DNA from 3 places in the Lysobacter sp. S4-A87 genome. Region 1 is predicted to be linked to each of the others. Evidence: predicted binding sites of a transcription regulator. Region 1 holds the regulator's gene; each other region holds the start of a gene.
What was found. The regulator HrcA, encoded in region 1, represses chaperone genes, less so after heat shock. The targets are predictions, from matches to a motif close to TTNGCACTCNNNNNNNNNGAGTGCNAA.
Positions count from the first base shown of each region.

Region 2: a site for HrcA is predicted at 4,432-4,458, ahead of groES (co-chaperone GroES). Genes of this name have one in related genera too.
Region 3: a site for HrcA is predicted at 4,567-4,593, ahead of rpoH (RNA polymerase sigma factor RpoH). Genes of this name have one in related genera too.

Region 1 is NZ_CP093341.1:637,089-644,342, reverse strand. Features, by position in the region: gene recN (DNA repair protein RecN) at 1-905, opposite strand, end outside; gene hrcA (heat-inducible transcriptional repressor HrcA) at 1,048-2,103, shown strand; gene grpE (nucleotide exchange factor GrpE) at 2,313-2,855, shown strand; gene dnaK (molecular chaperone DnaK) at 2,991-4,901, shown strand; gene dnaJ (molecular chaperone DnaJ) at 5,066-6,193, shown strand; gene MNR01_RS02895 (glutathione S-transferase N-terminal domain-containing protein) at 6,257-6,991, opposite strand; gene dapB (4-hydroxy-tetrahydrodipicolinate reductase) at 7,083-7,254, shown strand, end outside.
Region 2 is NZ_CP093341.1:1,858,989-1,866,242, reverse strand. Features, by position in the region: gene MNR01_RS08440 (TlpA disulfide reductase family protein) at 1-351, opposite strand, end outside; gene dsbD (protein-disulfide reductase DsbD) at 351-2,615, opposite strand; gene cutA (divalent-cation tolerance protein CutA) at 2,629-2,970, opposite strand; gene MNR01_RS08425 (hypothetical protein) at 3,104-3,589, shown strand; gene MNR01_RS08420 (helix-turn-helix transcriptional regulator) at 3,594-3,995, opposite strand; gene groES (co-chaperone GroES) at 4,520-4,807, shown strand; gene groL (chaperonin GroEL) at 4,912-6,549, shown strand; gene MNR01_RS08405 (DUF6445 family protein) at 6,713-7,254, shown strand, end outside.
Region 3 is NZ_CP093341.1:2,681,070-2,688,323, forward strand. Features, by position in the region: gene rhlB (ATP-dependent RNA helicase RhlB) at 1-1,054, shown strand, start outside; gene ftsE (cell division ATP-binding protein FtsE) at 1,244-1,930, shown strand; gene ftsX (permease-like cell division protein FtsX) at 2,005-2,919, shown strand; gene MNR01_RS12010 (response regulator) at 2,931-3,773, shown strand; gene ung (uracil-DNA glycosylase) at 3,770-4,489, shown strand; gene rpoH (RNA polymerase sigma factor RpoH) at 4,604-5,494, shown strand; gene MNR01_RS12025 (NAD(P)/FAD-dependent oxidoreductase) at 5,637-6,902, opposite strand; gene MNR01_RS12030 (MFS transporter) at 6,899-7,254, opposite strand, start outside.

The DNA of each region.
Region 1 (7,254 bases):
AGGGCGGACGGGTCGAGGTCGAGATCGCTGCGCACGCGGTCGAGCAGGGCCAGCGCCTCGTCGACCTGGATGGCGGCGGCATCGAGCATGGCATCGACATCGCCCAGTCGCGGTTCGTGTTCGAGCACGCGCTGAAGGTCGCTGCGCACTTGTTGCAGGCTGCGCGACAGCGACGGGCCTTCATCGCCGCCGAGGCGGGCGAAGGCACCTTCGCAGGCGGCGATCAGGTCGGCGGCATGGGACTGGCGGCGATGGTCTTCCTGCAGGCGGACGATGGCGTCTGCCTCCAGGTCTTCGCGGTCGAGCTCGCCATGCTGGTGTTCGAGCCAGCCGATGCGATCGGACACGTCGCCCTTGGCCGACAGTTCGTCGCGCTCTGCCAGCAACGCGCTCCAGCGTGCCGCTGCGGCTCCGACGGCGCCGAGTTCGGCCTGGGTGCGGCCAAAGGCATCGAGCAGGGCCAGCTGGCTCGGGCGTGACAGCAGCGCCTGGTGCTCGTGCTGGCCGTGGATTTCGACCAGCAGGGCGGACAGCTCGCTGAGCTGGCCCAGGGTGACCGGGCGGCCGTTGACCCAGGCGCGCGAGCCGCCATCGGCGCGGATGACGCGGCGGATCTGGCAGGGCGCGTCCTGGCAAGCGTCGTCCTCGTCGAGCTCGTTGTCACGCAGCCAGGCGTGGGCGAGGGGGACGTCATCGAGGCTGAAGCCGGCGACCAGTTCGGCGCGGTCGGCGCCATGGCGGACCACGCCGCTGTCGGCGCGCAGGCCCGAGATCAGGCCCAGCGCATCGACCAGCAACGACTTGCCGGCGCCGGTTTCGCCGGAGATGACGGTCAGGCCGGGGCCGAAGCCGAGCTCGGCTTCACTGACCACGGCGAACTGCTTGAGGGAGAGGTGGACGAGCATGGAGCGCGATTGTGCCTCGTGTGGGTTGCGGCGTGATAGCGGGGGAGCGTCTCGCAGGTTCAGACCGGGGGGCGCGTCCCGCAATGTCGGGCACCGAAAAGCCTTGCACCGGATCGGGCCGGGCCCTATCAATATCCCCGTCATGAACCGCAAACCTGCCGATCCCAGCCTCGACCCGCGTGCACGGCAGCTGTTGCGCACCCTGATCGGCCGCTATATCCACAGCGGCGAGCCGATCGGCTCGCAGACGCTGGCGCGCCATGCCGGCCTCGATGTGAGCGCGGCGACCATCCGCAATATCCTCGCCGACCTGGAGGACGCTGGCCTGCTCAGCGCGCCCCACAGCTCGGCCGGCCGGATCCCGACGGCGCAGGGCTATCGACTGTTCGTCGACTCGCTGCTGCAGGTCCGGCCGTTGCCGGACAGCGACCTGGCCCGCCTGCGCGGCGAACTCCCTGCCGGCTCCGGCACCCAGGCCCTGCTCGGCAGCGCCTCGGAGCTGCTGTCGGCGATGACCCATTTCGTCGGCGTGGTCAGCGTGCCGCGGCGCGAGCAGTTCGCGTTCCGCCGGATCGACTTCGTGCCCCTCGACGGCGCGCGGGTACTGGCGATCCTGGTGTTTGCCGACAATGAAGTGCAGAACCGCATCGTCCAGACCCGCCGGCCTTTCGACGCAGGCGAGCTAGAGCGCGTGGCCAATTACCTGAACGCCCACTTCGCCGGGCGCACGGTGGCCGATATCCGCGCGACCCTGCTGCGCGAGCTGCGCAGCGCCCAGACCGAGATGCAGTCGTTGCTGACGCAGTCGGTCGAGCTGGCCGAACAGGCCCTGGCCCCGGGCGGCGACGACATGGTCCTGGCCGGGCAGACGCGGCTGATGGGGGTGCAGGAGCTGGCCGACCTGGACCGCCTGCGCGATCTGTTCGACGCCTTCGCCCGCAAGCGCGAGATCCTGCAGTTGCTCGAACGCACGGTGCAGGCGCCGGGCGTGCGCATCTTCATTGGCGAGGAGACGGGCCTGGCCCCGCTTGAGGGGATGTCGCTGGTCACCGCGCCCTATGTGGCCGGCGGTGGCAGCGGCCAGGTGCTGGGGGTCCTGGGAGTCATAGGTCCCACCCGGATGGCCTACGAGCGGGTGATCCCAGTGGTGCAGGCCGCCGCCGACGCGCTCGGAGCGGCAATCCACTCCGAGTCGTAGCCCCACCGTAGCCCGGGTAAGCGAAGCGCACCCGGGGCCGGCGCGAACGATCCCGGGTGCGCTTCGCTTACCCGGGCTACGGTGGGTTCCCGGCCGTTGGCCGCCGCTGGCGGCTCTGCTCGTCTTGAAACCTCGCAGGGTGGCCCCATTGCCTCCCTGTCGCGCATTGAGCGCGGATTTCCGAATTGTTTGGCGCCCTTGGCGCAGGGATGGAGCACCGCATGACCCAGATCGACCCGCATGACACCCCCGACAACGACACTCTGGACCTCCCCAACGACGCCGACGGTGGCGGTTCGCTGGCGGCTCAGCTGGAGGCCGCCCGCGCCGAACTGGCGCAACTGCGCGAGGACTCGCTGCGCGAACGCGCCGAGCTCGAGAACCAGCGCAAGCGCATGGCCCGCGACATCGACATGGCACGCAAGTTCGCCAACGAGCGAGTGCTCGGCGACCTGCTGCCGGTGATCGACAGCCTCGAGGCCGGCCTCACCATCCAGGCCGACACGGCCCAGCACCTGCGCGAAGGCATGGAGCTGACCCTGCGCCAGCTGCTCAAGGTCGTCACCGACAACGGCCTGGTCGCGATCGATCCGGCCGGCAAGGCCTTCAACCCGGAGCACCACCAGGCGATGAGCATGGTCGAGAGCGCCGGGCATGCGCCGGGCGACGTGGTCCAGGTCTACCAGAAGGGCTGGCTGCTCAACGACCGCCTGCTGCGCCCTGCGCTGGTGGTGGTGGCCAAGCACGACTGAACGGTCGGGGCAGGGCGGTGCCTGGCGAGCGCCTGTCGCTTGAAGAGCCCGCCGCCGGCCCCCAGATAACGCACATCGGCGCCACCACTCGATTCGGCGCCACATCATTCAAGCATTAGCGAGGGAGCTACACACATGGGCAAGATCATCGGTATCGATCTGGGCACGACCAATTCGTGCGTCGCGATCATGGAAGGCGGCAAGGCCAAGGTCATCGAAAACGCCGAAGGCGACCGCACCACGCCTTCGATCGTGGCCTTCACCAAGGACGGCGAAGTCCTGGTCGGCGCCTCGGCCAAGCGCCAGGCCGTCACCAACCCCAAGAACACCTTTTTCGCGGTCAAGCGCCTGATCGGCCGCAAGTTCACCGACGCCGAAGTCCAGAAGGACCTCGACCTGGTGCCGTACTCGATCGCCGCGCACGAGAACGGCGACGCCTGGGTGGCCACGGCCGACGGCAAGAACATGGCACCGCAGCAGATCTCCGCTGAAGTGCTGGCGAAGATGAAGAAGACCGCCGAGGCCTACCTGGGCGAGACGGTCACCGAGGCCGTGATCACCGTGCCGGCCTACTTCAACGACAGCCAGCGCCAGGCGACCAAGGACGCCGGCAAGATCGCCGGCCTTGACGTCAAGCGCATCATCAACGAGCCGACCGCGGCCGCGCTGGCCTACGGCATGGACAAGAAGGGCGGCGACCGCAAGGTCGCGGTCTACGACCTCGGCGGCGGCACCTTCGACGTATCGATCATCGAGATCGCATCGGTCGACGGCGAGATGCAGGTCGAGGTGCTGGCCACCAACGGCGACACCTTCCTGGGCGGCGAAGACTTCGACAAGCGCGTCATCGACTATCTGGTCGAGGAGTTCCAGAAGGACCAGGGCATCGACCTGCGCAAGGATCCGCTGGCCCTGCAGCGCCTGAAGGACGCGGCCGAGCGCGCCAAGATCGAGCTGTCGAGCGCGCAGCAGACCGAGGTCAACCTGCCGTACGTCACCGCTGACGCCTCCGGCCCGAAGCACCTCAACATCAAGCTGACCCGCGCCAAGCTCGAAGCCCTGGTCGAAGACCTGGTCAAGCGCACCATCGAGCCGTGCCGCATCGCCCTGAACGACGCCGGCCTGCGTGCCAGCGAGATCAGCGAAGTGATCCTGGTCGGCGGCCAGACCCGAATGCCGAAGGTGCAGCAGGCCGTGGCCGAGTTCTTCGGCAAGGAGCCGCGCAAGGACGTCAATCCCGACGAGGCCGTGGCGGTTGGCGCCGCGATCCAGGGCGGCGTGCTGGCCGGCGACGTCAAGGACGTGCTGCTGCTCGACGTGACCCCGCTGTCGCTCGGCATCGAGACCCTGGGTGGCGTGTTCACCAAGATCATCGAGAAGAACACCACCATCCCGACCAAGGCCTCGCAGACCTTCAGCACCGCCGAGGACAACCAGTCCGCGGTGACCGTGCACGTACTGCAGGGCGAGCGCGAGCAGGCCCGCTACAACAAGTCGCTGGCCCGCTTCGACCTGACCGGCATCGAGGCCGCACCGCGCGGCATGCCGCAGGTGGAGGTGTCGTTCGACATCGACGCCAACGGCATCCTGCACGTGTCGGCCAAGGACAAGAAGACCAACAAGGAACAGAAGGTCGAGATCAAGGCAGGTTCCGGCCTGTCCGAGGACGAGATCGCCAAGATGGTCGCCGACGCTGAAGCCAACCGCGAGGAAGACCAGAAGTTCCACGAGCTGGTCCAGGCCCGCAACCATGCCGACGCGTTGATCCACAACGCACGCAGCGCGATCAAGGACAACGGCGACAAGGTCGCCGGCGACGTGATCGGCCGCACCGAAGGCGCGATTGCCGAGCTGGAGACGGCGATGAAGGGCGACGACAAGGGCCAGATCGAGGCCAAGTCGAAGGCGCTGGAAGAAGCGGCGCAGTCGCTGTTCGCCGCCGCCGCCGCGTCGTCGCAGCCGGGCCAGGATGCCGGTGCCGGCGCGCCCAAGTCCGATGACGTGGTGGACGCGGAGTTCACTGAAGTCAAGGACGACAAGAAGTAAGGCGGGAATAGGGAACGGGGGGCCGGAATGAGGACCGCGCAGCCAACGGCAGTGCGTCCGCAACCGGTTCCCCTTTCTTGTGTCCATGGTCGTGTGACCGTGGATTGCACGGTCCTTCGCTTTGACGATTTCCCCCTTACCGAGTTACCGAGTCAACCCCGGCAATGAGCAAGCGCGATTACTACGAAGTCCTGGGCGTGGCCCGTGACGCCAGCGACGAAGACCTGAAGAAGGCATACCGTCGCTGCGCGATGAAGCACCACCCTGACCGCAATCCGGGTGACGCCGCCGCCGAGGCGACGTTCAAGGAGTGCAAGGAAGCCTACGAGGTCCTGACCGACGGCAATCGCCGCCGCGCCTACGACCAGCACGGACACGCTGCGTTCGAGCATGGCATGGGCGGCGGTGGCGGCGGTGCCGGCTACGCCGACATGGGCGACATCTTCGGCGACATCTTCGGCAACATCTTTGGCGGAGGCGGCGGTGCGCGCGGCCCGCGTCGCGGCGCCGACATCGGCTACGTGATGGAGCTGTCGCTGGAAGAAGCGGTGGGTGGGATCGAGAAGACCATCGAAATCCCGACCCTCGACGAATGCGACACCTGCGACGGTACCGGTTCGGCCGACGGCAACCTCGAGACCTGCTCGACCTGCCAGGGCCGTGGCCAGGTGCGTTTCCAGCGCGGCATCTTCTCGATGCAGCAGGCCTGCCCGCACTGCGGCGGCCGCGGCAAGACCATCGCCAATCCGTGTGGCGACTGCAACGGCCAGGGGCGCGTGGAGCGCACCAAGACCCTGCAGGTCAAGATTCCCGCCGGCGTCGACAACGGCGACCGCATCCGCCTCACCGGCGAGGGCGAGGCCGGACCGGCCGGTTCGCCGCCGGGCGACCTCTACGTCGATGTGCGCGTGCGCGAGCACGAGATCTTCCAGCGCGACGGTGACGACCTGCACTGCGAAGTGCCGGTGCGGATCTCGCAGGCCGCGCTGGGCGACACCATCCGGGTGCCGACGCTGGATGGCGACGTCGAGCTGCGCATCCCGGCCGAGAGCCAGACCGGAAAGCTGTTCCGCCTGCGCGACAAGGGCGTCAAATCCGTGCGCAGCCGCGCCCCCGGCGACCTGTACTGCCGGATCGTGGTCGAGACCCCGGTCAACCTGACCCCCGAGCAGCGCGAGCTGCTGGAGAAGTTCGAAGCGACCTTTGTCGGGGAGGGAGCCCGCCGCCATTCACCGCGCGCGTCTACCTTTCTGGACGGAGTGAAAGGCTTCTGGGATCGAATGACGTCCTGAGGCAACGCCGCCGCCAGCTGATACACCCTGTCAGGAGCCAGCTTGCTGGCTCCTGATCTGTTTTCAGGGGGTGGTGCGCGGCCGGAGGAGCAGCCGGTCCCGCCAACGAAGCAAGTCATCGAACTCCGAAGCCAGTACCGGGTCGCTCCAGCATCGACGCGTAGCCGGTCCCAATGGCGGTTCGATCCGCGCCGCCGGCAGGATTGCCTCCAGCACGACGGCCATGGCGATGTCGGCGTAACCGAAGCGGCCCAGAAGGTGATCGCAACCCGACGCATGCAGGCCGGCACGCGTGCGCTCCAATGCAATACGCAGCGAACCAGGCACCAGCAGGTGCCGGTACTTGCGGTCGAGTCGACGCGCGGCGTCGCGGGCGATGAAGCGCAACGGCTGCCGCAGTGGCGGGGGCAGCACTGATGCGGATGCCTCGTCGAGCGCCTGCGGATCCGCCAGCACGCAACGCAGGACGCGGCTGCGCGCTTCGGCCAGCGCCGCCTCGCTGAGTTCGTTCCACGGTGCGATCGCGTCGAAGTCACCGAGCCTGTGGTCCCCGGCCGAAGCTGCGGCGAAGCGGGCGATGTCCCACGAGCCGCGTACCACTTCTGATCCAGCCAGTAGGGCCGGCACCGACACCGTCCCCGACCATTGCCGCATCCGCCAGCGCAGCCAAGGTTCGCTCAGCGTGGGCGTGTACTCGCGATACGCGAAGTCGACACCGCAGGCCTCCAGTGCCCAGCGCGCCTTCTGCGTCCACGGCGAGAAGGCTTCGCCTATCAGCAGTGGCGGGTGTGACGGCACGATCGTGCTCCGGCGTTGACGCGTCCCGCCGATTATCACCATTCGGGGTGTTCGCTTGTCCACGCGCCCGTGTTGCGATTAGCCTGCGCGGATGAATGATTCCAGCCATCCCGTCCGTGTCCTGATCCACGGCGTCACCGGCCGCATGGGCCAGGCCCTGTTGCGCCTTGCCGCCGAACGCGACGATGTCGTCGTGGTTGCCGCGGTTTCGCGCTCGCAGCCTGCGCAGCGTGTGGTCGATGGCGTGCCGCATTTCGCAGCAG
Region 2 (7,254 bases), 1.2 Mb from region 1:
CTGGCTGGCCGCAAAGCGGTCGAGCTCGGGCATTTCCTCGATGCACGGCCCGCACCAGCTCGCCCACAGGTTGATCAAGATGGGGCGGCCGGAATAGTCGGCCGGAATCCGCACCGGCGCGCTGTCGAGCCCCGGCAGCTGCAGGGCCGGGATGGCCTTGCCGCGACGGGCGACTGCCAGCCCGGCCGGCGGCGCCGGCGCGCCGGCATCCATCACCGTCTGCAGCGCGCGCTGGCCGACCTCACTGCGCAACAGCGGACCGGGGCCGTTCGACCAGAGGCCGGCGAGGACGCCGAGCGTGCCGGCGGCCACGGCGACCAGCAGGATCTTGCTGGTGGCACTCAACGCCATCAGCGGCTGGCCTTGCCGATGCGTTCGACGAACGGGCCGGCCTGTTCGAAGCCGAACAGGCGCAGGTTGCGGCGCTCGCTGCCATCGACGTAATACAAGGTGGCCGGCGGCCCGATGATGCCCAGTTGCTTCATCAGCGCCTGGTCGACCTCATCGTTGGCGGTGACGTCGGCCTTGAGCAGGACGAAGCCGGACAGCGCCGCATGCACCGAGGCCTCGGGGAAGGTGTACTTCTCCATCTCCTTGCAGGCCACGCACCAGTCGGCATAGAAATCGAGCATGACCGGCTTGCCGGCGGCCTTGGCGGCGCCGACCTCGCGCTCCAGGTCGGCCAGTGACTTGATCCTGCGGAACGGAAGCTCGGCCGCATGCCCGCCATTGCCGCCGCGCAGGCCGGCCAGCGGTTGCAGCGGATCGCTGCTGCCGGCCATCGCGCCGACCAGCTGCGCCGCGCCGACCACGCCCAGCAGCATCGCCGCCGTCCAGCCCAGCACGCGCACGCCGTAGCGCTGCGCGGCCTTGATCGCCACTGCAATGGTGGCCGCCGCTGCCAGCAGCAGCACACCCCACAACGCCATCGTTGCCGCGCCTGGCAGGACGCGCGAGAGCATCCACACCGCAAGGCCGAGGAAGATGAAACCGAACGCGCGCTGCACCGCGACCATCCACGGGCCGCTGGTCGGCAGGCCCTTGCCGGCGGCCACGCCGAAGGCCAGCAGCGGCACGCCCATGCCCATGGCCAGCAGGAACAGCGCGGCGCCGCCGAACACCGGGTCCTGGGTCTGGCCGATGTAGAGCACGCCCGCCGCCAGCGGCGGCGCCACGCACGGACCGACGATCAGTGCCGACAGTGCGCCCATCACCGCCACGCCGGCCCAGGAGCCGCCGCGCTGGTGATCGCTCATCGAACCGAGCTTGTTGCGCAGGCCTGCCGGCAGCTGCAGTTCGTAAAGGCCGAAGCTCGACAGCGCCAGCGCCACGAACAGCAGCGCGAACGAGCCGATCACCCACGGGTTCTGGAAGGCGATCTGCAGGTTGGCGCCGACCAGTCCGGCGATGACGCCGGCAACGGTGAACACCAGCGCGCTTGCCAGCACGTAGACGAACGACAGCGCAAACGCGCGGCGCGCGCCCAGGCCCGGGCCATGGCCGGCGATCAGGCCGGACAGGATCGGGATCATCGGCAGCACGCAGGGCGTGAACGACAGCAGCAGGCCGAAGCCGAAGAAGCTGGCCAGCGCCCACCAGCGATTGGGGCCGGCCAACGATGCGGCCAGGCGGCTGTCTTCGGCGAGGTCGCCGTCAGGCTTCGACGCAGCCCCGCCAACCACCCCCGCCGGCAACGCAACCGAAACCGTCCGCGTCATCGGCGGATAGCAGATGCCATCGGTCTGGCAGCCCTGGAAACCGGCCGTCAGCCGGACCGTTGCCGCGCCGGGCTTGCTGCGCGTCAGCGCGACCGGCAATTCGACCTGATCGAAATAGACGACCACGTTGCCGAAATGCTCATCGCGATGGGCCACACCCTGCGGCCAGCGCGGCTGACCGAGCGCGATGCCGGCCTTTGTCGCAGCGTCATCGAGGCGCAGCGAGGTCTTGTCGCGATACAGGTAATAGCCCTTGGCCGGAGTAAAGCGCAGCAGCAGCGTGTTGCCGTCGCCGGCGATCGCCTCGAAACCGAACGCCTGCTCCGGCGGCAGCGGCAATGCCTCGGCGGCGCCCGCCTTGCCAGCCAGCAGTCCGCCGCCCAGCGGCGCGGCACCGCGCGCCGGACCGAACGCGACCACCGGTTGCGCCGCCGTCGCGCCCGCGTCGGGCAGGGTGACGCTGAGGCTGCGTGTCTGCGGCGGATAGCAGATGCCGGCGTCGGCGCAGCCCTGGTAGCGCACCTTCAACGTGACCTGGCGCGGTGCGCCGGCCGCCGGCTTGCCCGGCAGGACCGCGGTGAGTGCCTGCCGGTACGTCTCGACCCGGCCGAAGAACTCGTCCTCGTGCGACTTGCCCTGCGGCAACTGCAACGTCTGTGCGGCGAAAGCGGGATCGGCCTGCACCGAAATGCGGTGCCGGTAGAGGTAGTAGCCGTCGGCGATGTGCCAGCGGATCTCGATGCGGTCGTCGCCCGGCGCTTCGGCGCGCAGCGCGAATGCTTCATCGACCGGCAGCAGGTCGTCGGGATTGATCGCCGCCAGCGCCGGCGTGGCAGCCAGCAGCGGCGCCGTGACCAGGACCAGGTTCAGCAGCGCGCCGCGCAGTCGTGACAGCATCAAGGGAGTGGGCTCAATCATCTTCACGGGTCTGTTCGGCCACCCACTGCAGGTAGGGGGCAAGGCCGCCAACGGCTTCGACCGCAACCGCCTCGGGCAGTTCATAGGAATGCAGCGCCTGCAGCCGGGCGATCAGGGCGTCCTGGCGGTCGGCGGTGGTCTTGATCAGCAGCAGGACTTCATGCGCCTGCTCGACCGCGTCGTTCCAGCGGTACGTCGACGACACGCCGGGCAGCACGTTGACGCAGGCGGCCAGGCGCTCGCCGACCAGTGCCCTGGCGATGGCGTCGGCGCTTTGCGGGTCGGCGCAGGTGCTGAGGACCAGCCGTACGGACGAGGCGGGGGACGGGGTCATGAGGGGCGCAAGTGTAGCCGCCACCCCGGGGGCGGGCTAATCCCTTCCGGCCGGACGCGGCCTTGCGCAAGGTTAGGGTGGATGACGTAGGCTGCCGGCGCCGGCATGGTCCCGGCGCGTCGCAGGAGGTTCGATGCCCCACCGCAACCGCCCACGCAGCACCCTCGCCGCCAGGGTCGTGATGGCACTGGCGCTGGCGACGGCCGTGCCGGCGACATTCGCGGCCCAGCCGGCACCTGCCTACGGCATCCGCGTGCGCGCGGCCTGCCTGCTGACCAACGCCGCGACGACGCGGGTCCTGGCCGACCTGAGCTGCGAAAGCGCCATGAACTGCTGGAGCGAGCCGGAAGCCATGAGCCTGCTCGACGCTGCCAGCGACGAGGGCGTGGCTGCCGCACCGGGCGAGCTGCTGTACGTGGATGGCGGCGGCAGCGTGCTGGCCGAACCGCCGATGCAGGGAACGATCCGTGCGATCTGGGCGGCCACCCTCGAGCAGCCCCCGGCGCCCAGGCGCCTGCAGCTGGCCGTGGATGGCGTGGCGGCGACCGCACCCTTCGAACCCGCGGCCGACTGCGCGGCGTTGCCACCGGCTGCAGTGAAGCGACTTTCCGGCGGCTGATCGCCTACAGCGCGGGTGTGCGACCCCGGCCACGGCCGGTTCGCAGTTGCGCCAGTTCCTCGACGACTTCGACCAGCGGCGCCTTCGAGCGCGTCGGCGCCTCGCGGAACGCGGCCAGCAGCCGCAGCTCCAGCGGATCATCGACCAGCAGGGCATCGGCGGCCGCCACCGAATCCAGCGCGGTGTCGGCCGACAGGCCCATGGTGCCGCGGCCGGTGGCCAGCCACTCGAACTGCACCCCGGTCACCAGCGCGATCTCGCGCAGGTGCGCCACGCTCGGGTACTTGCCGCGTGCGGCCTCCCAGTGGCCAACGGCGCTGCGCTGCACCCCGACCGCCGCGCCGAGGGCAGCCTGGGACAGGCCTCGGTGGCGCCGCGCCAGGCGAATACGCTGCTGGGGTGTCATGGAATCTCCTCGGCTGGATACCGATATTCACGCAGTGACCAAAACTCACCCAATGCTGTGTCCAATGGGTAGCGGCACGCGTCGATTTGAGCAGCCGAGGTCAATGGTTTCAAGCTTTTCACGGAAGGCGTGATACCAGCAGTCAGCACGCCCAGGCTGGCCCCGAGGGCCGGCAAAGACCAATATTGGCTCCTGCCGACAAGGGCGTTGGTAGTGACAAGGCGTCGGTTCGGGGCCGTGCGCAGGACGCGACGAGCACAGGACAGCCACCTCCGTACCAGAAAGAGCGCGTTCCCTCGGGGGCGCGCTCTTTCTTTTTGTGGCCTGAGGGCCAGCGCCCGCCCGGCGCCTCAAACGCACGCGCCCCTTGAAAGCCCAACAAGCGGACCCAATCTCCCCCGCTGTCCCGGTTCGCCGGGTTTCTTCGTCCCTGACATTGGCACTCGCCAGGGCCGACTGCTAAAATTCAATCCGTTTTGCTGTCCGTTCAATAACTTACGTCAATCCCTCGGAGATTTGTCGCGATGAATATCAAGCCGCTCTACGACCGCGTGGTCATCAAGCGCATGGAAGAAGAAAAGATGTCCGCTGGCGGCATCGTGATTCCGGACTCGGCCACCGAGAAGCCGATCAAGGGTGAAGTCGTCGCCGTCGGCACCGGCAAGGTCCTCGACAACGGCAACGTCCGCCCGGTCTCGGTCAAGGTTGGCGACAAGGTCCTGTTCGGCAAGTACAGCGGTACCGAAGTCAAGCTCGACGGCACCGAATACCTGGTGGTGAAGGAAGACGACATCTTCGCGGTGCTCGCCTAAGAGCGCCCCGAGCGGGCAGGAACGTCGCGCAGCGCGCGCTTCCACCGCCCCTCGACTTCGTACCAGTTCCAAATTCCCCAATTCCGCTTTTGAGGTAATAGAAAATGGCTGCCAAGGAAATTCGTTTCGGTGAGGACGCGCGCGTCAAGATGCTGCGCGGCGTCAATGTGCTCGCCAATGCCGTCAAGGCCACCCTCGGCCCGAAGGGCCGCAACGTCGTGCTCGAGAAGAGCTTCGGCGCCCCGACCATCACCAAGGACGGCGTCTCCGTCGCAAAGGAAATCGAGCTTGCCGACAAGTTCGAGAACATGGGCGCGCAGATGGTGAAGGAAGTCGCTTCCAAGACCTCCGACAACGCCGGTGACGGCACCACCACCGCCACCGTGCTGGCCCAGGCCCTGATCCGCGAAGGCATGAAGGCCGTCGCCGCCGGCATGAACCCGATGGACCTCAAGCGCGGTATCGACAAGGCCGTCGTCGCTGCCGTCGACGAGCTGAAGAAGATCTCCAAGCCGTCCTCGACCAGCAAGGAAATCGCCCAGGTCGGTACGATCTCGGCCAACTCCGACGCCAACATCGGCGACCTGATCGCCCAGGCGATGGACAAGGTCGGCAAGGAAGGCGTGATCACCGTTGAAGACGGTTCGGGCCTGGAGAACGAGCTCGACGTCGTCGAGGGCATGCAGTTCGACCGCGGCTACCTGTCGCCGTACTTCATCAACAACCAGCAGTCGATGCAGGCCGAGCTGGACGACCCGTTCATCCTGCTGCACGACAAGAAGATCTCCAACGTGCGTGACCTGCTGCCCGTCCTCGAGGGCGTGGCCAAGGCCGGCAAGCCGCTGCTGATCATCGCCGAGGAAGTCGAAGGCGAAGCGCTGGCGACCCTGGTGGTCAACACCATCCGCGGCATCGTCAAGGTCTGCGCCGTCAAGGCACCGGGCTTCGGCGACCGTCGCAAGGCGATGCTGGAAGACATGGCCGTGCTGACCGGCGGCACCGTGATCTCCGAGGAAGTGGGCCTGCAGCTCGACAAGGCCACCATCAAGGACCTGGGTCGCGCCAAGAAGGTGCAGATCTCCAAGGAGAACACCACCATCATCGACGGCGCCGGCGAAGTGTCGGGCATCGAAGGCCGCATCAAGCAGATCAAGGCGCAGATCGAGGAGACCTCCTCCGACTACGACCGCGAGAAGCTGCAGGAGCGCGTGGCCAAGCTGGCCGGCGGCGTTGCAGTGATCAAGGTCGGTGCGTCGACCGAGATCGAGATGAAGGAAAAGAAGGCACGCGTCGAAGACGCCCTGCACGCTACGCGTGCGGCCGTTGAAGAGGGCATCGTCCCGGGCGGCGGCGTTGCACTGCTGCGCGCCAAGGCTGCGATCGCCAACCTCAAGGGTGCCAACGAAGACCAGAACCACGGCATCCAGATCGCCCTGCGCGCGATGGAAGCGCCGCTGCGCGAGATCGTGACCAACGCCGGCGAAGAGCCGTCGGTCATCGTCAACAAGGTTGCCGAGGGCAAGGGCAGCTTCGGTTACAACGCTGCCAACGGTGAGTTCGGCGACATGATCGAGCTGGGCATCCTGGACCCGACCAAGGTCACCCGCACCGCGCTGCAGAACGCGGCTTCGATCGCCGGTCTGATGATCACGACCGAGGCGATGGTTGCCGAGCTGCCGAAGAAGGACGAGCCGGCGATGCCGGGCGGCGGCATGGGCGGCATGGGCGGCATGGACTTCTAAGTCCCCTCCAGTTGCTTGCCACACAAGGGAACCCCGCAGCGATGCGGGGTTCTTTTTTTGCCCGGCACGGGCGGGCGACGCTTCGGCAATTGGTCTTCGCTGGCGGACGCCACGGGCCGTCATACCCGTGCGGCCACCGCCCGCGCCGGCTAAGCTCGCGCGCATGCCGACCTCCCTGATCATCGTTGACGACTTCCTCAGCCCGCGCGACGCGCTGCAACTGCGCGAGGTCGGACTGAAGCTCACCTATCCCGAACAGCAGGGCGCCTTCCCCGGACGCAATTCGCTCGAGCGCATCGAGATCGACGGCCTGGAGCATGGCGTGTCCAGCCTCGTCGGCGAACGCGTGCGGCCGGTCTCGCCACTGCAGTCGCATGCCAAGTTCCGCATGACGCTCGCCAGCGATATCGGACGCGCAAAGGTCCACATCGACCAGGCGTACTGGTCCGGCATCCTCTACCTCAGTCGCCCGGAAGATTGCGTCGGCGGCACCGAGTTCTTCCGTCATCGCGCAACCAATACCGACCGCGCACCGATCGACGACAACGAGATGCGCGCCATGGGCTTTTCGTCGATGGAGCAGATGCATCGCGAGATCATCGAGCGTGACAGCACCGACGAGTCGAAGTGGGAGCTCACCATGCACGCGCCGATGCGCTTCAACCGGCTGGTGCTGCTGCGACCGTGGTTGTGGCACACCGCAGG
Region 3 (7,254 bases), 1.8 Mb from region 1:
TGCAGCCAAGGTCCGCCAGAAGGTTTACTTCCCGGCCGACGAAGAGAAGATCCCGCTGTTGCTGGGCCTGCTCTCGCGCAGCGAAGGTGCGCGCACGATGGTGTTCGTCAACACCAAGGCGTTCGTCGAACGCGTTGCGCGTGCGCTCGAGCGCGGCGGCTACCGCGTCGGCGTGCTGTCGGGCGACGTGCCGCAGAAGAAGCGCGAATCGCTGCTCAACAAGTTCCAGAAGGGCCAGCTCGAGATCCTCGTCGCCACCGACGTGGCTGCGCGCGGCCTGCATATCGACGGCGTTTCGCACGTCTACAACTACGATCTGCCGTTCGATGCCGAGGACTATGTCCACCGCATCGGCCGTACCGCCCGTCTGGGCGCCGAGGGCGACGCGATCAGCTTCGCCTGCGAGCGCTATGCGATGTCGCTGCCGGACATCGAGGCCTACATCGAGCAGAAGCTGCCGGTAGTGGCGGTCGAGCCCGACCTGCTGGTCGCGCTGCCGCGCACGCCGCGCGAAGTGCCGGCCGGCGAGCCGGGCGAAGAAGAAGAAAGCATTGGCGCGATCTTCAAGGAAGCGCGCGAACAGCGTGCAGCCGACGAGGAGCGTCGTGGCGGTGGCAAGGGTCGCAGCGGCAGCAGTGCCGGTGGCCCGCGTCGCAGCAGTGGCGGTCGCAGCGATGGTCGCCCGGGCGAGCGTCGTGAAGGCGGAGCGCCGCGTGGCGAGCGCAAGCCGCGCGCGGCCGCAGCCGTCGCCGAGGCCGGTGCATCGGTCGTGGCTGCGCCGGTCGTCGCCGCGGTCACCGCGCCCACGCCGGGCCTGGCCGATGCCGAGCGCGCGCCGCGCAAGCGCCGTCGCCGTCGCGGCGGCAAGCGCGTCGAGGGCAACGGTGAAGCCACAGCCGCATCGGCCGCCGCGCCGCAGAGCAAGGGAACCCAGCAGGTGCATGCGCAGAAGCCGCCGAAGGCCGCCGCGTCGGGCGAGAAGACCGGCCTGCTCAACCGCATCGGCCGCAGCCTGAAGTCGCTGATCACCCGCGCGCCGCGCAGTCAGCACTGACGCCTGAAGCCCTCTCGGTCCTGAGCCCCTCTCCCGCTGGCGGGAGAGGGGTTGGGGTGAGGGCAGGGGCGGAAGAAGGGCGCGCAACTCCGATCACCGTCGCGGATTTCATGCCGTGCCAGTTCCCGCCGCTGGCCTTCCTCGCCCGCGCCACCGATACTTGGCGGCACGAGCAAGCACCGGTGAGCGATGAGCGTCCTGCGCTTCGACAATGTCAGCAAGCGATACAGCGGCGGCCACGACGCGCTGAGCGAAGTCAGCTTTGAAGTGGCGCCGGGCGAGATGCTGTTCGTGACCGGCCATTCCGGTGCCGGCAAGAGCACCCTGCTCAAACTCATCCATCTTTCCGAACGGCCCAGCCGCGGCGCCGTGCTGTTCGGTGACCGCAACCTGCTCAAGGTGCGCGGCCGCCGCATCGCCCTGCACCGTCGCGACGTCGGCGTGGTCTTCCAGGACCACCGCCTGCTCGCCGACCGCAGCGTCGCCGACAACGTCGCCCTGCCGCTGATCCTGCGTGGCCTGCGCCGTGGCGACATCGGCAAGCGCGTGCGCAGCGTGCTCGACAAGGTCGGCCTGGGTGCGCGTGCCGAAGCCCTGCCGACGCAACTGTCGGCCGGCGAACAGCAACGCGTCGGCATCGCCCGTGCCATCGTTGGCGAACCGCGCCTGCTGGTGGCGGACGAACCCACCGGCAATCTCGATCCCACTTTGTCGGCCGAAATCATGGCGCTGTTCGAGTCGCTGCCCGAGCGCGGCACCAGCGTGCTGGTCGCCAGCCACGACCTGGCGCTGGTCAAGCGCATGAAAAAGCGCGTGCTCGTGCTCAACCAGGGCCGCCTGGTCGACGACATCTCGCCGGAGGACCTGGCCCAGTGAGCGCGTCCTCGCAGGAAGCGACCAAGCCCCAGGCCCCTGCCGCGAAGACGCGTCCGCAGGCGCCGCGCTCGCGCCTGGGCACCTGGTTCGACCACCACCTCTACAGTCTGGTCGCCAGCCTCGGCCGCATGTTCCACAAGCCCTGGGCGACCGCGCTGACCATCGGCGTGATGGCGGTGGCGATCACCCTGCCGCTGGGCCTGTGGGCGGCACTGGGCAACATCGAGCGCTTCACCGGTTCGGTCCAGCAGGCGCGCCAGATCAGCCTCTTCCTCAAGCCGGCGGTTGCCCTCGACCGTGCCCGCGCGCTCGCCGACGAGCTGCGCGGCCGTGCCGACGTCGCCGCGCTGGAACTGCGCACACCCGAACAGGGCATGCAGGAACTGCGCGAGCACAGCGGCCTGGGTGAAGCCATTGCCGCAGTCACGTCGGATGGAGGCGAGGGCAATCCATTGCCGAGCGTGTTGATCGTCAGTCCAAAGGGCGACGAGGCCATGCTCGCGGCATCGCTGGCCAACCTGCCCGATGTCGACGTCGTCCAGCACGACGCCGGCTGGCGCCAGCGCCTGGACAGCTGGCTGCGCTTCGGCGTCCGCCTGGCCTGGGTGCTGGCAGTCCTGCTCGGCCTGGGCGCGCTGCTGGTGGTAGGCAATACGGTGCGCCTGGACATCCAGGCGCGCCGCGAGGAAATCGCCGTGCTGCAGCAGCTCGGCGCGACCGACGGCTTCATTCGCCGGCCCTTCCTTTATCTGGGCCTGAGCTACGGCCTGGTCGCAGGCGCGATCGCGCTGGCGCTGTTGACGGCCGCCGACCAGGCGCTGCGCGACCCGCTGGCCGACCTCGCCCGCAGTTATGGCAGCAGCTTCACCCTGCGCGGTTTCGACCTGCGCCAGGCCGCGGCCATCGTTTTCGGGTCCGGCCTGCTCGGCTGGATCGGCGCCGGTCTCGTTACCGGTCATTACCTGCGCCAGACCCGGCCCATCTCGTAAGCAGTGAACGCATGACCTCCCACGATCTTCGCCACCTTGCCAGCACCGCGCCGCGGATCATGGTCGTGGACGGTTCCAAGCTGGTGCGCAAGCTCATCGGCGACGTGCTCACGCGCGAACTCGCCGACGCGGTGGTCGTGCCCTGCGCCGGCATCGCCGAGGCGCGCGCTGCACTGGCCGAGGGTGCGGTCGACCTGGTCACCACCTCGCTGGTGCTGCCCGACGGCGACGGAATCTCACTGGCCCGCGTGGTGCGCGAGTCGGCCGGCCAGGCCTACGTGCCGATCATCGTCGTCTCCGGCGATGCGCAGTCGCACCTGGAATCGCGCAGCTTCACCGAGGATGTGACCGACTACTTCGACAAGGGCCTGGGCCACACTGCGCTGGCGGCTTTCATCCGCGGCTATGTGCAACCGCAGCCGATCGTGGGCGCGCGCGTGCTTTACGTCGAGGACAGCAAGGTCGTCGCGCTGGCGACCAAGCGCATGCTCGAGCGCGCCGGCCTGAGCGTGCTGCATTTCATCGGTGTCGAGGAAGCGCTGGAGTTTCTCGAGACGCGTCGCGGCCAGGACGACATCGGCGCCGACCTGGTGCTGACCGACGTCTACCTGAAGGGCGCACTCAGCGGCAACGACCTGCTCGAGCGCCTGCGCCAGGACTTTGGCCACGGCAAGCGCCGCCTGCCGGTGCTGGTGATGACCGGCGATGCCAACGCCCACAACCAGAGCGCGCTGCTGCGCGCCGGCGCCAACGATCTGGTGCTCAAGCCGATCGAAGAACGCCTGCTGATCACCAAGACGCTGTTCCAGCTGCGCCTGTCGCGCCTGCCGGAGCAGGCGGCACTGGACGCATGAACGACGGCGGCGACCGCGCAGATCGCGTCAGTCTCGAACCGTCCTGGAAGGCGCGGGTAGGCGACTACCTGCAGCGCCCCGACATGCAGGCGCTCTCGGGCTTCCTGCGCGAGCGCAAGGCCGCCGGCGTCAACGTCTATCCGCCCGGCCCGAGCATCTTCGCCGCCTTCGACGCGACTCCGTTTGATTCGGCCAAGGTCGTCATCCTCGGCCAGGACCCGTACCACGGCCACGGCCAGGCCCATGGGCTTTGCTTCTCGGTGCTGCCCGGCGTGCCGGTGCCACCGTCGCTGCTCAACATCTACAAGGAGATCGAGCGCGACCTCGGCCTCCCCAGGCCCGACCACGGTTGCCTGCTGCCCTGGGCGCGGCGCGGCGTGCTGCTGCTCAATGCCGTGCTGACCGTCGAGGAAGGCCGGGCCGGCGCCCACCAGGGCAAGGGCTGGGAAGGTTTCACCGACCACGTCGTCGACACCCTCAACCGCGAGCGCGAGGGCCTGGTGTTCCTGCTCTGGGGCAGCTACGCCCAGGCCAAGGGCAAGGTCATCGATTCGCGCCGGCACCGGGTGCTCAAGGCCCCGCACCCCTCGCCGCTGTCGGCCCACCGCGGGTTCCTTGGCTGCGGCCATTTCTCGGCCGCAAACGAGTACCTGCAGCGGCGCGGGCAGGGTGGAATCGATTGGTCCCTTCCGCCCCGGGCCCAGCTGGCTGTCTGACTCCGCCTGCGGCACGATCCCGAAGCTGAACGGTTCCATTGTTGCGCTGCTGCAACAGTGCGGAACTTCCAGGGCCTTTAGCAGTCCTACAACCCGACTGCTAAGATGCCTGCCATGACCACGAACAGCCTTTCCAACGCAAGCCTGTCCACTGCCCTGGTTGCCAACAACCTGCCGGTGCCGAGCGCGCTCGGCTCGCTGGACGCCTACGTCAACGCCGTGCACCGCATCCCGGTGCTGACTGCCGAAGACGAACAGGCGCTGGCCCGCCGCTTCCGCGAAGGCGAAGACCTCGACGCTGCCCGCGAGCTGGTGCATTCGCACCTGCGCTTTGTCGTGCACGTCGCCCGTGGCTACAACGGCTACGGCCTGCAGATCGGCGACCTGATCCAGGAAGGCAACATCGGCCTGATGAAGGCGGTCAAGCGTTTCGACCCCGACCAGGGCGTGCGCCTGGTGTCGTTCGCCGTGCACTGGATCCGTGCCGAGATGCACGAGTTCATCCTCAAGAACTGGCGCATCGTCAAGGTCGCCACGACCAAGGCGCAGCGCAAGCTGTTCTTCAACCTGCGCAAGTCCAAGACCCGCCTGGGCTGGATGAACGCCGAGGAAGTCCGCGCGGTAGCCAAGGACCTGAACGTTTCCGAGCGCGAAGTGCTGGAGATGGAATCGCGCCTGTCGGGCCGCGACATCGGCTTCGACGCCCCGGACGATGACGACGATGGCGCACCGCCGTCGCCGGTCGCCTACCTGCGTGCCGACGGCGAGGATCCCTCGCAGACCTACGAGCGCGAAGACGAGGAAGACGGCCACCTGGCACTGCTGCGCGAAGGCCTGCAGGAGCTCGATGCCCGTTCGCGCGACATCATCAAGCGCCGCTGGCTCGACGACGAAAGCAAGATCACGCTGCAGGAGCTGGCCGACGAGTACGGCGTCAGCGCCGAGCGCATCCGCCAGATCGAGGCGAACGCGCTCAAGAAGATGCGCGCGCTGTTCGCGGCGTAAGCATCAACGCGACGTAATGCACAACGGCCCTGGAAACCGGGCCGTTCTCGTCCAAACGTAGCCCGGGTAAGCGAAGCGCACCCGGGAGCGTCACGGCCCGATCCCCGGGTGCGCTTCGCTTACCCGGGCTACGGGTTGCGGGCTACGGCGTGGATCTGTCCTGCCCCAGGATGATCCGCGCATGCCGCTGGTAGCTCCAGTACGCCCATGCCCAGTTGATCAGCACGATGATCCGGTTGCGGAAGCCGATCAGGAAGAACACGTGCGCGGCCAGCCAGAACCACCACGCCAGCAGCCCTGACAACTTGAACCCGTGCAGGTCGACCACCGCGGCCATGCGGCCGATCGTGGCGAGATTGCCGAAGTCCCGATAGCGGAACGGCACCGCCGGTTTGCCGGACAAACGGGCGCGGATCGCCGTCGCCACGTGCGCGCCCATCTGCTTGGCCGCCGGCGCCACGCCGGGTACCGGCTTGCCGTCCTGCACGACGCTGGCGAGGTCGCCGGCAATGAAGATTTCCGGATGGCCAGGCACGCTCAGGTCGGACGCCACCGGCACGCGCCCGGCGCGATCGCGCTCGACACCCAGCAGTGCTCCCAGCGGCGAGGCGGCGACGCCTGCCGCCCACAACACGGTGCGCGCAGGCACGAACTGATCGCCCAGGGTGAAGCCGCGCCCATCGATCGCGCTGACCGGCGTGCCGGTCACGACCTCGACGCCCAGCTTCTCCAGTTGCCGCTGCGCCTTGGCCGACAACGACTCCGGGAACGAGGCCAGCACGCGTGGGCCTGCTTCGATCAGCCGCACGCGCGCATGCGAGGGATCGATGTTGCGGAACTCGCGCTTGAGCGTATGCCGCGCAATCTCCGCCAGCGTCCCGGCCAGTTCGACACCGGTCGGGCCGCCGCCGACGACGGCAAAGCTCAGCCATGCCGCCCGCTCATCGGGGTCGTCGCAGGCCTCCGCGCGTTCGAATGCCAGCAGCAGGCGGCGCCGGATCGCCAGTGCGTCGTCGAGCGTCTTCAACCCCGGCGCATTGCTGCTCCATTCGTCGTGGCCGAAGTACGCGTGCGTCGCGCCGCTGGCGAGCAGCAGGTAGTCGTAGGGCAGTTGCTCGCCGTCGGCGAGCGTGACCGCACGCGACTGCGTATCGATGCCGGTGACCTCGCCCAGGCGCACTTCCACGTTGCGCTGGTTGCGCAGGATGTGTCGCAGCGGCGCGGCGATATCGGGCGACGACAGGCCGGCGGTGGCGACCTGGTACAGCAGCGGCTGGAACAGGTGGTGGTTGCGCCGGTCGATGAGGGTGATGTCGACATCGTCGCCGGCCAGTGCCCGCGTCGCCCAGAGGCCGCCAAAACCGCCGCCGACGACAACGATGCGCGTGCGCGCAGGGGTCGAGCTCATGCCTTGGCTGCTCCTTGATGGGCGTCTTCGTGGTCGCGGTCGATGCGCGAGTGGTGCTTGGTGTCGCGCATGCACACGTACACCGACAGCGACACGGCGACGCATGCAGTCACGTACCAGTAGAAGTACGACTCGTGGCCGATTTCCTTGAACCACAGCGCCAGGTACTCGGCGGTGCCGCCGAACACCGACACGGTCAATGCATAGGGCAGCCCGACGCCGAGCGCGCGTATGTGCGCCGGGAACAACTCGGCCTTCACCACCGCATTGATCGACGTGTAGCCGCTGACGATCACCAGCCCGGTCATGACCCACGCGAACGCACTCCACACGCTGCTCGCCGACGCGATGC